DNA from 2 places in the Streptomyces sp. NPDC051051 genome. Region 2 is predicted to be linked to the other one. Evidence: predicted binding sites of a transcription regulator. Region 2 holds the regulator's gene; the other holds the start of a gene.
What was found. The regulator HrcA, encoded in region 2, represses chaperone genes, less so after heat shock. The targets are predictions, from matches to a motif close to TTNGCACTCNGNNNNNCNGAGTGCNAA.

Region 1: the regulator HrcA is predicted to act here: its motif matches at 3,146-3,172, upstream of groES (co-chaperone GroES).

Annotation. Positions count from the first base shown of each region.
Region 1 covers NZ_JBFBCB010000046.1:23,920-30,671, forward strand. Annotated here, with positions in the region: gene AB0N31_RS28600 (methyltransferase domain-containing protein) at 1-1,118, opposite strand, end outside; gene AB0N31_RS28605 (polysaccharide deacetylase family protein) at 1,290-2,168, shown strand; gene AB0N31_RS28610 (polysaccharide deacetylase family protein) at 2,165-3,058, shown strand; gene groES (co-chaperone GroES) at 3,317-3,625, shown strand; gene groL (chaperonin GroEL) at 3,738-5,366, shown strand; gene AB0N31_RS28625 (ester cyclase) at 5,681-6,370, opposite strand; gene AB0N31_RS28630 (SDR family oxidoreductase) at 6,489-6,752, opposite strand, start outside.
Region 2 covers NZ_JBFBCB010000007.1:13,000-19,751, reverse strand. Annotated here, with positions in the region: gene AB0N31_RS07655 (DUF3097 domain-containing protein) at 1-113, opposite strand, end outside; gene AB0N31_RS07650 (MBL fold metallo-hydrolase) at 145-870, opposite strand; gene hrcA (heat-inducible transcriptional repressor HrcA) at 1,028-2,044, shown strand; gene dnaJ (molecular chaperone DnaJ) at 2,045-3,178, shown strand; gene AB0N31_RS07635 (nitronate monooxygenase) at 3,344-4,435, shown strand; gene AB0N31_RS07630 (16S rRNA (uracil(1498)-N(3))-methyltransferase) at 4,432-5,178, shown strand; gene AB0N31_RS07625 (hypothetical protein) at 5,219-5,602, opposite strand; gene AB0N31_RS07620 (hypothetical protein) at 5,689-6,237, shown strand; gene AB0N31_RS07615 (S41 family peptidase) at 6,300-6,752, shown strand, end outside.

The DNA.
Region 1 (6,752 bases), on a different contig from region 2:
CGGGTCAGGAACACGGTCGCCGAGTTCGGCCCCTGCGGCTTGACCTTCCTGCGCAGCTCCTCCGGCTCCACCGCCGAGCCGCGCTTCTTCACGGTGAGGATCCCCACCCCGCGCTCCCGCAGCAGCGCCTTCAGCTTCTTGACGTTGAAGGGCAGCCGGTCGGTGATCTCGTAGGCGGTGGCGTACGGCGTCGGCCGGAGCGTGTCCGCGGTGACGTAGGCGATGGTCTCGTCGACCAGGCCGCCGTCCAGGTCCCGGGCGACCTCGGCCACCAGATGGGCCCGGATGACGGCGCCGTCCGGCTCGTACAGGTAGCGCCCCACCGGCCGCACCTCCGGGTCGGGCAGACCGGTGCCGAGCAGGGTGCGCGGGCCGGGGAGGAGGGTGGCGCGCACCGCGCCCGGCCCGGTCCCGAACCACAGCACGGCCTCCTTCACGTCCCCGCCGTCGGAGATCCACTCGGCCTCGGCCGCGGCGGGCACGACCTCGTGCGGGATGCCGGGGGCGACCTTCAGCGCGCCGTGCGGAGCCTTCAGGGCCGCCCCGACCGCCCATGACAGCGGCGGCGAGTAGGCCTCCGGGTCGAAGATCCGTCCCCGGCCACCCCGCCGCGCCGGGTCGACGAACACGGCGTCGTACCCGTCCGTGTCGACCTCCGTGACGTCCGCCTCGCGCACCTCGATCAGACCGGCGAGCCCGAGCGCCTCGGCGTTGGCCCGGGCCACCGCCGCCGTCAGCGGGTCGCGGTCCACGGCGAGCACCCTGATCCCCGCGCGGGCGAGCGCGACCGCGTCGCCGCCGATCCCGCAGCACAGGTCGGCGACCGAGGCCACGCCGAGCGCCTTCATCCGCTCGGCGCGGTGGGCGGCGACACGCGCGCGCGTCGACTGCTCGACCCCGTTCGGCGTGAAGAACATCCGCTCAGCGTCCTCGGCACCGAACTTCGCCGCCGCCCGCTGCCGCAGCCGGGCCTGTCCGAGCGCCGCCGAGACCAGCTCGGCGGGGTGTTCGCGGCGCAGCCTGGTGGCGACGGCCAGTTCGTCGGCCGGGGCGGTGCCGCGCACGGCGTCGAGGAGGGCGCGGCCCTCGGGGGTGAGGAGCGGGGCGAGGTCGTTCACCGGGTCATTGTGGGCCAGTCGGTGGATGGTGCGCCTCCGGCGGCGGTGTCGGGCGGGATCGCGTGGACGTGACTGCGAGGATCCGGCGCCATGGGATCAGGATCAGTCGTACAAAATGACAAAAAGGGGGTGTGGCGGGTGGGGGTCGGGACCGGCATCACGGTCCTCGCCATGGCCACCCTCGCCTCCGGCTGCGCCCCCGGCGGCACGGGCACCGGCGGCACGGGCACCGGCAGCGCCGAGGGCCGTCCCGCCCCCGGCCGGCAGCCCCTCCAGGGGCAGCCCGCCCGCGCCCTGTACGCCTACGCCGCCAAGCTGCGCACCGAGTACGCCGCCCGGACCGCGGCCGCCGCCCGCTGGCGACTCGGGAAGGTCCCGCTGACGCCCCCCGTCCCGCCCGCGACGAAACCGGTGATCACCACCCGCCAGGGCTTCGAGGTCGACGACCACGAGGAACTCGGCCTCCCGCCGGTCTTCACCACCGTCCCCACCAAGGACAAGGTCGTCTTCCTCACCATCGACGACGGCGCCGAGAAGGATCCGGCCTTCCTGCGCATGATGAGCGACCTGAAGATCCCCTACACGGCCTTCCTCAGCGACTACCTCGTCAAGGAGGACTACGGCTACTTCAAGAAGATGCAGGACGCGGGGGTGACCCTGAACAACCACACCCTCCACCACCCCTACCTGCCCGCCCTCTCCTACAGCCGCCAGAAACGCGAGATCTGCGGCATGCAGGACGTCATCGAGAAGCACTACGGCAAACGCCCCGCGCTCTTCCGCCCGCCCTTCGGCAACTACAACCGCGACACCCTGCGCGCCGCGAAGGCGTGCGGCGTGAAGTACGCGCCGCTGTGGAGCGAGGAGGTCTTCGCCGACCACTGGGACTACCGCGAGTGGGACCGCGACCTCCACCCCGGTGACATCGTCCTCACCCACTTCCGCGGCCGCGCCGACTGGAAGGGCACCATGCCCGACATGATCCGCCGCTTCCTGGACCTGGTCACCGAGAAGGGCTACGCGGTGGCCCGACTGGAGGACTACCTGTGAGAAGGCGGACCGCGCTGCTCGCGTCCGCCGCGGCCCTCACGGTGACGCTGACCGGCTGCGCCCGGTCGGCCGACCCGGTCGAACACCCGGGCCGCACGGCGACGGAGCGGGTGCGGTCCGCGGGGCCGGGGGCCGGACAGGGCGTGCGGCCAAAAGCCCCGGCGGCCGAGCGGACCGCACGTCCGCACGCGCCGGCCGCGGAGCAGGCGTACCGCCGCTGGGGTCTGGCCGCCCCGCTCGCCCCCGCCCCCACCCCCGCCCGCACACCGGCGGCCGGCCCCCTCGCGGGCGGCCCGGCCCGCCCCGCCCTCCCGCCGGTCGTCGACCGGATCCCGACCCGCGACAAGGTCGTCTTCCTCACCTACGACGACGGCGCCGAACGCGACCCCCGCTTCGTCACCATGGTCCGCGAGCTGCGCCTCCCGGTCAGCATGTTCCTCACCGACAGCGTGGTGGGCCCGGGCTACGCGCACTTCGCCCGGCTGCGGTCGGTCGGCGCCGGCCTCCAGAACCACACCCTCGACCACGCCGCCCTGCGCGGCCTGCCCTACGCGGGCCAGCGCGCCGAGATCTGCGGCCAGCAGGACAAGCTCCGAGCCCGCTTCGGCCTGCGCCCCCGCCTGTTCCGCCCGCCCTACGGCACGTACGACACGGTGACCCTGCGCGCGGCCGCCGACTGCGGGATCACGGCCGTCGTCCTGTGGCGGGCCTCCATGGGGCCCACCGACCTCGCCTACACCCACGGCTCCCACCGCCTGCGCCCCGGGGACGTCGTCGCCGTCGACCCCGACGAGACCAGGGGCCCGAGCCTGCGGGAACGCACGACGAGGCTGCTGCGGCGGATCCAGGAACAGGGACTGACGGTGGGCCGTCTGGAGGACTACCTCTGAAGGCTTCCCCCCCCCGCCGGACAGCCGCCGGACACCGGTCACCGGCCCTCCGTCCGACCCGGATTCCGGCACGGGCGACGCACGGCGCTGGCACTCCGCTTGACCGAGTGCTAATCGCGGTCATAGTCTCAGCTCTGGCACTCCCCACTGGAGAGTGCCAATAGCGACGGGCAGGTCCGGCACCCGCGACGACGGATCCACCTGGTCGCCACCTCAGACAGTTAACCCCGTGAGATCTCCGAAGGGGGAGGTCGGATCGTGACGACCACCAGCTCCAAGGTTGCCATCAAGCCGCTCGAGGACCGCATCGTGGTCCAGCCGCTCGACGCCGAGCAGACCACGGCCTCTGGCCTGGTCATCCCGGACACTGCGAAGGAGAAGCCCCAGGAGGGCGCCGTCCTCGCCGTGGGCCCGGGCCGTTTCGAGAACGGCGAGCGCCTGCCGCTCGACGTCAAGGTCGGCGACGTCGTCCTGTACAGCAAGTACGGCGGCACCGAGGTGAAGTACAACGGCGAGGAGTACCTCGTCCTCTCGGCTCGCGACGTGCTCGCGATCATCGAGAAGTAATTCACCCAGTTCTGCAGTGAACTGCGCCCCTGGCCCCCGCGTCTTTGTGAAGCCGGGCGCTGGGGGCGCGGTTCGTTTCTCCCACGTTTTCCGAGAGGGCTGAACCGCTCCCATGGCGAAGATCCTGAAGTTCGACGAGGACGCCCGTCGCGCCCTCGAGCGCGGCGTCAACAAGCTTGCCGACACGGTCAAGGTGACGATCGGCCCCAAGGGCCGCAACGTCGTCATCGACAAGAAGTTCGGCGCCCCCACCATCACCAACGACGGTGTCACGATCGCCCGCGAGGTCGAGCTCGACGACCCGTACGAGAACCTCGGCGCGCAGCTGGTGAAGGAGGTGGCGACCAAGACCAACGACATCGCGGGTGACGGCACCACCACCGCCACCGTGCTCGCCCAGGCGCTGGTCCGCGAGGGCCTGAAGAACGTCGCCGCCGGCGCGTCGCCCGCCCTCCTCAAGAAGGGCATCGACGCCGCGGTCAAGGCCGTCTCCGACGAGCTGCTCGCCACGGCCCGCCCGATCGACGAGAAGTCCGACATCGCCGCCGTGGCCGCGCTGTCCGCCCAGGACCAGCAGGTCGGCGAGCTGATCGCCGAGGCCATGGACAAGGTCGGCAAGGACGGTGTCATCACCGTCGAGGAGTCCAACACCTTCGGTCTGGAGCTGGACTTCACCGAGGGCATGGCCTTCGACAAGGGCTACCTGTCGCCGTACTTCGTGACGGACCAGGAGCGCATGGAGGCCGTCCTCGAGGACCCGTACATCCTCATCAACCAGGGCAAGATCTCCTCCATCGCCGATCTGCTGCCGCTGCTGGAGAAGGTCATCCAGACCAACTCCTCCCGCCCGCTGCTGATCATCGCCGAGGACCTGGAGGGCGAGGCGCTCTCCACCCTGGTCGTGAACAAGATCCGCGGCACCTTCAACGCCGTCGCGGTGAAGGCCCCCGGCTTCGGTGACCGCCGCAAGGCGATGCTCCAGGACCTGGCCGTCCTCACCGGCGCCACGGTCATCTCCGAGGAGGTCGGCCTCAAGCTCGACCAGGTCGGCGTCGACGTGCTCGGTTCCGCCCGCCGCGTCACCGTCACCAAGGACGACACCACGGTCGTCGACGGTGCCGGCAACACCGAGGACGTCCACGGCCGCGTCGCCCAGATCAAGGCCGAGATCGCGAACACGGACTCCGACTGGGACCGCGAGAAGCTCCAGGAGCGTCTCGCGAAGCTGGCCGGCGGCGTGTGCGTGATCAAGGTCGGCGCCGCCACCGAGGTGGAGCTGAAGGAGAAGAAGCACCGCCTGGAGGACGCCATCTCCGCGACCCGCGCCGCGGTCGAGGAGGGCATCGTCTCCGGTGGTGGCTCCGCGCTCGTCCACGCCGTGAAGGTCCTCGAGGGCAACCTCGGCAAGACCGGCGACGAGGCCACCGGTGTCGCCGTCGTCCGCCGCGCCGCCGTCGAGCCGCTGCGCTGGATCGCCGAGAACGCCGGCCTGGAGGGTTACGTCATCACCTCCAAGGTCGCCGAGCTGGACAAGGGCCAGGGCTTCAACGCCGCGACCGGCGAGTACGGCGACCTGGTCAAGGCCGGCGTCATCGACCCGGTCAAGGTCACCCGCTCCGCCCTGGAGAACGCCGCCTCCATCGCCTCCCTCCTCCTGACGACCGAGACCCTGGTCGTCGAGAAGAAGGAAGAAGAGGAGCCCGCCGCCGGCCACGGCCACGGCCACTCCCACTCCCACTGACGCACGTCAGCCACCGAGGCCCGGCCCCCCCCGCGAGGGGTGCCGGGCCTCGGCACGTTCCGGCACCCGGCCGCGTGTCCCGCGGCCGGTCGGTCCGCGCTGTGGCCGCGCCCCGGTCGGCGGACCTCGCACGCCCCAACCGGGGTGAGGCCGGGGACAGCCCGGGCGGCGTGACCAGAGGCCGAACTGCCGTGGCGGAAGCCGGCGACGTCCGACGAGCCCGGGGGAGACCCGGGTGAAGGAAGCCGACGGGACGACGGAGGGTTCCGTCCCCCGCCGGGCGGGGCACGGAACCCTCGACGGCTCCTCGCGGGCTACTCCCCGAGTACCCCCAGCTGCCGCATCAGACCCACGCGGTCGTACTGCCACCAGCTCTCGCAGATCATGCCGTCCCGGAACCGCTGCCAGGTCATGCCGGTCATGACGACGTCCTGCCCGGTGGCGGGGAGGCCGAGGAAGGCGCCCTCGTGCCGGGCGGTCCAGGTCCAGCGGGTGCACACCCGGTCGCCCTCGGCGATCTGGTCGTCGACCCGGAAGGAGAAGTCGAAGGCCCGCCGCCAGCCCGCGAACTCCTCGCGCGCCGCCGCCGGCCCGTTGTCCTGCGCACTGGCGGGATCGTGGTCCACATAGTCCTCGGTCACCCGTTCGAACATCGCGCCGATGTCGATCGTCCCGGCCCGCTCGAACCACTCCCGCGCCGTCGCGCAGTTCAGCTGCTCGTCCCGCACCACTTCCAGGTCGGTGAAGGTCGGCATCTCGTCACAGAGCGCGACCATGTCGTCGAAGATCTTCTCGGTCTCCGGCAGGCCCGAGTTCCGCATCGCCTCCTCGTACGACGGGAACTCCACGATCTCGACGACGTGCGACGCGTCCGACCGGTCCTTGCCGACCACCGCGTGCGTCGCCGTCCGCTTTCCCCTGGTCTTCTCGACCCAGGTGTCCATCAGCCGGTTCATCTCGTCGAACCGGCTCGTCCTGCAATCGATGAGCTGTACGAAGGTCATCGCGCCGCCTCCGGCCCCCCTGGGTCCGGCCCTGTCACGCCCCATTTTCCCACCGGAGCACCAGGGCCGCCGCCCGCCGCCCGTTGTTCGTCCATCGGGGCCCTGGCACGACCGCCCGCTACTGCGGCCCGTACTTCCGCCCCGTCCGCGAGCTGATGCCGCCCAGCAGGGACCGGGGCGTCACCTTCACCAGGCCCATCAGCGCCTTGTAGCGCGCGTCGGGAATCGACACCGACTTCCCGCGCGCCAGGTCCGCCAGCGCCGCCGCGACCAGCTTGTCCGCGTCGAGCCACATCCAGCCGGGGATGTTGTCCGTGCCCATCCCGGCCCGCTCGTGGAACTCGGTGCGCACGAACCCCGGGCAGAGCGCCATCAGCCGCAC
Region 2 (6,752 bases):
AAACCGGTGCCGGGCTCCTCCACCACCAGACCGGGGTCCGCGGGGACCTCGGGGGCGGACCGCTGCTTCTTCCACGGCGGGGTCAGGTCGGCGGAGTACACACGGGGGCCCATTCGGATGACGATAGGAGAAGCCCCGGCAAGGTCACGGCGACACGCCGAAACGCGCGGCCAGCGCGTCCCGTTGGGCCCGGACGAACGCGGCGTCCACCACCGCGCCGTGACCGGGCACGTACAGCGCGTCCTCGCCGCCGAGGTCCAGCAGCCGGTCGAGGGCGGCCGGCCAGTGCGACGGTACGGCGTCGGGCCCGGCCTGCGGTTCGCCGGACTCCTCGACGAGGTCGCCGCAGAAGACGACCTCGGGCGAGCCGGGGCCCGCCGGGACGAGGACGGCGAGGTCGTGCGCGGTGTGGCCCGGACCGACGTTCGCCAGCAGGACCTGCCGCCCGCCGCCCAGGTCGAGCGTCCACTCGCCGCAGACCGGGTGGTGGGGCCGTACCAGGGTGTCCGCGGCCTCCGCGGCCGCGGTCTCGTCCAGGCCGCACCGGACCGCGTCCGCGCGCAGCTCGTCCGCCGGTACCGTGTCCGCCCCCACCGCCGCGTAGACCTCCGCGCCCGCGAAGGCCGCCGCCCCGAGGACGTGGTCGAAGTGGGGGTGCGTGAGCGCGAGATCCGTCACACGGCGGCCGGCGAGTTCCTCGGCGCGCGCCCGCAGCCGGGCGCCCTCGGCGAGACTCGACCCCGCGTCCACCAACAGGGCCCGCCCCTCCCCGACGACCAGCCCCACCGTGCAGTCCCAGCCGGGCAGCCGGCACCGGCCGACCCCGGTGGCGACCCGCTCCCATCCCAGCTCTTCCCAAGTCACGCTCATACCGCGACGCTAGCCCCGGCGGCCCGGCGGGGCGACCGACCTTGCCCAGGGTGTACCCCACAGCCGTACACTGGGCCGGGGAACGCTGGCACTCGGATGTGAAGAGTGCCAGGCGAGGCGCCCGGGGGACCGGGGAAGACTTCTGGAGGTGAGCGCGGTGCTGAGTGAACGCAGGCTCCAAGTGCTGCGCGCCATCGTCCAGGACTACGTCGGCACCGAGGAACCCGTGGGTTCCAAGGCGCTCACCGAGCGGCACAACCTCGGCGTCTCCCCGGCCACGGTCCGCAACGACATGGCGGCCCTGGAGGACGAGGGGTACATCGCGCAGCCGCACACCAGCGCCGGGCGCATCCCCACCGACAAGGGCTACCGGCTGTTCGTCGACAAGCTGGCCGGCGTCAAGCCGATGACGGCCCCCGAGCGGCGGGCCATCCAGAACTTCCTCGACGGCGCCGTCGACCTCGACGACGTCGTGGCCCGGACCGTACGGCTGCTCGCGCAGCTCACCCGGCAGGTCGCCGTCGTGCAGTACCCGTCGCTGACGCGCTCCACGGTGCGGCACGTCGAGCTGCTGTCGCTGGCGCCGGCCCGGCTGATGCTGGTGCTGATCACGGACACCGGGCGGGTCGAGCAGCGGATGGTGGACTGCCCGGCGCCCTTCGGCGAGGCCTCGCTGGCGGACCTGCGGGCGCGGCTGAACAGCCGGGTCGCGGGCCGCCGCTTCAGCGACGTGCCGCGGCTGGTCGAGGACCTGGCCGACGCCTTCGAGGTTGAGGACCGCGGCACGGTCACGACGGTGCTCTCCACGCTGCTGGAGACGCTCGTCGAGGAGAACGAGGAGCGGTTGATGATCGGCGGCACCGCCAATCTCACCCGCTTCGGACATGACTTTCCCCTCACGATCCGACCCGTCCTGGAAGCCTTGGAGGAGCAGGTCGTGCTCCTCAAGCTCCTCGGCGAGGCGGGGGATTCGGGCATGACCGTACGCATCGGTCACGAGAACGCCTACGAGGGACTCAACTCCACTTCGGTGGTGTCGGTCGGCTACGGTTCGGGCGGCGAGGCAGTCGCCAAGCTCGGCGTGGTCGGACCGACCCGCATGGATTACCCGGGAACGATGGGAGCGGTACGCGCAGTGGCACGGTACGTCGGACAGATCCTGGCGGAGTCGTAAGTGGCCACGGACTACTACGCCGTTCTCGGCGTGCGCCGCGACGCGTCGCAGGAAGAGATCAAGAAGGCCTTCCGGCGGCTCGCACGCGAGCTGCACCCGGACGTCAACCCCGATCCGAAGACCCAGGAGCGGTTCAAGGAGATCAACGCCGCCTACGAGGTGCTGTCGGACCCGCAGAAGAAGCAGGTCTACGACCTCGGCGGCGACCCGCTGTCCCAGGCGGGGGGCGGCGCGGGCGGCTTCGGGGCCGGTGGCTTCGGCAACTTCTCCGACATCATGGACGCCTTCTTCGGCACGGCGTCGCAGCGCGGACCGCGCTCGCGCACCCGCCGGGGCCAGGACGCGATGATCCGGCTGGAGATCGACCTCGACGAGGCGGCCTTCGGCACGACCAAGGACATCCAGGTCGACACGGCGATCGTCTGCGGCACCTGCAGCGGCGAGGGCGCGGCGCCGGGGACCACCGCGCAGACCTGTGACATGTGCCGCGGCCGCGGTGAGGTGTCGCAGGTGACGCGGTCCTTCCTCGGCCAGGTCATGACCTCGCGGCCCTGCCCGCAGTGCCAGGGCTTCGGCACCGTCGTGCCGACGCCGTGCCCGGAGTGCGCGGGCGACGGCCGGGTGCGCTCGCGTCGCACGCTGACCGTGAAGATCCCGGCCGGCGTCGACAACGGCACCCGCATCCAGCTCGCCGGCGAGGGCGAGGTCGGGCCCGGCGGCGGTCCCGCCGGTGACCTGTACGTCGAGATCCACGAGCTGCCGCACGCGCAGTTCCAGCGGCGCGGCGACGACCTGCACTGCACGGTCACCCTGCCGATGACCGCGGCGGCCCTCGGCACCAAGGTGCCGCTGGAGACGCTCGACGGGCTCGAGGAGGTCGACATCCGGCCCGGCACGCAGTCGGGGCAGTCGATCCCGCTGCACGGGCGCGGTGTCACGCACCTGCGGGGCGGCGGACGCGGTGACCTCATCGTGCACGTCGAGGTGCAGACGCCCAACAAGCTGGACCCCGAGCAGGAGCGGCTGCTGCGGGAGCTGGCGAAGCTGCGCGGGGAGGAGCGGCCCCTCGGGCAGTTCCAGCCCGGCCAGCAGGGCCTGTTCTCCCGGCTGAAGGACGCCTTCAACGGACGCTGACGGTGGCGGGTGGGCGGTGGGGCCTCCTCGCCCCGCCGCCGCTTCCCCGTCCCGTCCCCCCGGGGGCCGTGCCCCCGGACCCCCGCTCTCGGCCCGGACGGCCCCTCCGCGAATGCCGGACGGGCTGGATTCGGACTCGTCCGGGCGACGTGACAACATGCCGTCATGTCCTCCGCACTGACCGATCTCCTCCCTCTCCCGATCGTGCAGGCCCCCATGGCGGGCGGCGTCTCCCTCCCGCAGCTCGCCGCCGCCGTGTCCGAGGCCGGCGGGCTGGGCTTCCTGGCCGCCGGGTACAAGACCGCCGACGGCATGTACCAGGAGATCAAGCAACTGCGGAGCCTGACCTCCCGGCCCTTCGGCGTGAACCTGTTCATGCCGCAGCCCGAGCACGCCGAGACCGGCGCCGTCGAGGTCTACGCCCACCAGCTGGCCGGTGAGGCCGCCTGGTACGGAGCCGAACTGGGCGATCCGGACAGCGGCCGCGACGACGGCTACGACGCCAAACTGGCGGTACTGCTGGACAACCCGGTGCCGGTGGCCTCGTTCCACTTCGGCGTCCCCGGCCCGGACGCGCTGGCCGCGCTGCGCCGGGCCGGCACGTTCACCCTGGTCACCGCGACCACCGTGGAGGAGGCCGTCGCGGTCGAGCGGGCCGGCGCGGACGCGGTGATCGTGCAGGGCGTGGAGGCCGGCGGACACCAGGGCACCCACCGCGACATCCCCGAGAACGACGGCTCCGGGATCGGCCTGCTGTCGCTGGTCGCCCAGGTCCGGGAGGCCGTCGGCCTGCCGCTGATCGCCGCGGGCGGCCTCATGCGGGGCAGCCAGATCGCCGCCGTCCTCGCCGCCGGGGCGAGCGCCGCCCAGCTCGGCACCGCCTTCCTCGCGACGCCCGAGTCCGGCGCGGCCGCCGTGCACAAGGAGGCGCTCACCGACCCGCTCTTCGTGCGCACGGAACTGACCCGCGCCTTCTCCGGACGCCCGGCCCGCGGCCTCGTCAACCGCTTCCTGCGCGAGCACGGACCGTACGCGCCCGCCGCCTACCCCGAGGTCCACCACCTGACCTCGCCGCTGCGCAAGGCCGCCGCGAAGGCGGGCGACGCGCAGGGCATGGCGCTGTGGGCCGGCCAGGGACACCGGCTGGCCCGCACCCTGCCCGCCGGTCGGCTGGTGGAGGTGCTGACGGCCGAACTCGACGCGGCGAGGACGGCGTCGTCGGACGGCGGCGCGGCCGGCGCGGGCGGTGCGCGATGACCGCCCCCGTCTTCGTCGTCGACGAACTGCCGGGCGGTCCGGCCGAGTTCGTACTGGACGGGCCCGAGGGACGGCACGCCGTCTCCGTGAAGCGGCTGCGGGCCGGTGAGGAGGTCGTCCTCACCGACGGCACCGGCCGCTGGGCGCGGGGCGAGGTCGTCGCCGCCGAGGGCAAGGACCGGCTCGTCGTCGATCTGGCCCAGGTGGCGGAGGAGCCCGCAGAGGCGCCGCGGATCACCGTCGTCCAGGCGCTGCCCAAGGGCGACCGGGGCGAACTGGCCGTCGAGACGATGACCGAGACCGGCGTCGACGCGATCGTGCCCTGGTCCGCGTCCCGCTGCATCACCCAGTGGAAGGGCGACCGCGGGCTGAAGGCGCTCGCCAAGTGGCGGGCGACCGCCCGCGAGGCCGGCAAGCAGTCCCGCCGGGTCCGCTTCCCCGAGGTCGCCGACGCCGCGACCACCAGGCAGGTGGCGGCACTGCTGGCCCGGGCCGACTTCGCGGCCGTGCTCCACGAGGACCGCGACTACGGCAGCGAGCCGCTGGCGACCGCGCCGCTTCCCGCGGACGGGGAGATCGTGCTCGTCGTCGGACCCGAAGGGGGCGTCTCCCCGGAGGAGCTGGCGCTCTTCGAGGGGGCCGGTGCCAGGGCGTACCGGCTGGGGCGCAGCGTGCTGCGGACCTCGACCGCCGGGACGGCCGCCGCCGCCCTGCTCCTGGGGCGGACCGGCCGCTGGTCCTGACCGGCCGCCGGTCCTCACCCGTCCGCCTCCGAGAACCAGGTCAGTCCGGTGGGGCTTCGGGCGTGGTCGCCGCGCGACCGAGGGCGTCGAACAGGATCCAGCCGTCCAACTCCCGCTCCCGCTTCCCCCCGTGCGGCAGCAGCCGGCGGCGGACGGCCTCGTCGACGAGCGCGCGCACCGTGCCGGGCCTGTGCAGGTTGAGGTGGTGGGCGCGGTCGCCGACGCCGCCCGCGTGCGTGTACGCGCCGCCGCCGACGTAACGGCCCTCGCCCTCGCGGAAGACGATCCTGGTGCGCACGCCGTCCCGGATCAGGGTGAGGACGTCCCGGCAGCCCCGGCCGTCCCGGTGCCGGTGGCGGACCGTCCACAGGTAGGCGGTCGTGTCGTCGACGATCAGTTTCCTCGGGCGGCGGCGGTCGCGCATGCGGTCACCGTAGATCGGTGCGGCGGTGCGGCGCATGGCGTTAAGCGCTCTACCGCGTCCTCGCCGGCGGTGGCAGGCTGCCCTCCATGGGGGCATGGAGGACGAGGATGCGGGGCCGGGCGCGCGGGACACGTGCGGTGGCGGTGGCGGGGCTGGCGGTCCTGGCCGTGGCCGGCGCGGTGGCGTGCGAGCCCGGCGGGATGGGCTCGGCGGCCGTCGCGTACACCACCGACGAGGCGGCGACCGCCGAGATCGAGCGCCGGGACGTCGACGTGCGGTGGCTGACCTGCACCGCCGACTACGGCGACGACGGCGCCTCCGGGGGCCGGGGGACCGTCGCCTCCGTCGACTGCGAGGGCGAGACCGGCAACGGGCGGGACATCGCCGTCACCGGCCACGTCACGCGCGCCGTCGACGGCTCCTGCGTGCGCGGCGACCTCCGCGCGGACGTCGGCGACAAGCAGCTGTTCCAGGTGAGCGGGCTCGGCGACTGCGGGTCCGCCACCCCCTCGCCGCTCGTCCCGCCCCGCTCCGCGCAGCCCGCCGAACCCGGGCGGCCCACGGTCACCGTGACCGTCACCCGGACGGTCCGGTGCGGGGACGACACACGCTGCGGGTCCGCCGGCACCAAGTGACCCGGGCGGCCGACCGGTCAGAACCCCTGTCGGTCACCGCCGCCCTTGCCTAGAGTGATCGGGTGACACAGCCCGTGACGCCTGCCGCGTACTTCCGATTCCCGCACCTGCAGGGCGAGTCGGTGGCCTTCACCGCCGAGGACGACGTGTGGCTCGCGCCCCTCGACGGCGGGCGCGCCTGGCGGGTCAGCGCCGACAACACGCCGGTCACCCTGCCCCGCATCTCACCCGACGGCACCACCGTCGCCTGGACCTCCACCCGCGACGGCGCCCCCGAGGTGCACGTCGCCCCGGTCGACGGCGGCCCCGCCACCCGGCTCACGTACTGGGGCAGCCCGCAGACCAGGGTGCGCGGCTGGACCCCCGACGGCCGGGTGCTCGTGCTGAGCACCCACGACCAGGCGAGCGGGCGCCGCAGTTGGGCCCGCGCGGTCCCGCTCGACGGCGGACCGGCCACCACCCTGCCGTACGGGCCCGTCGGCGGGGTCGCCTTCGGCCCGCACACCGTGCTGGTG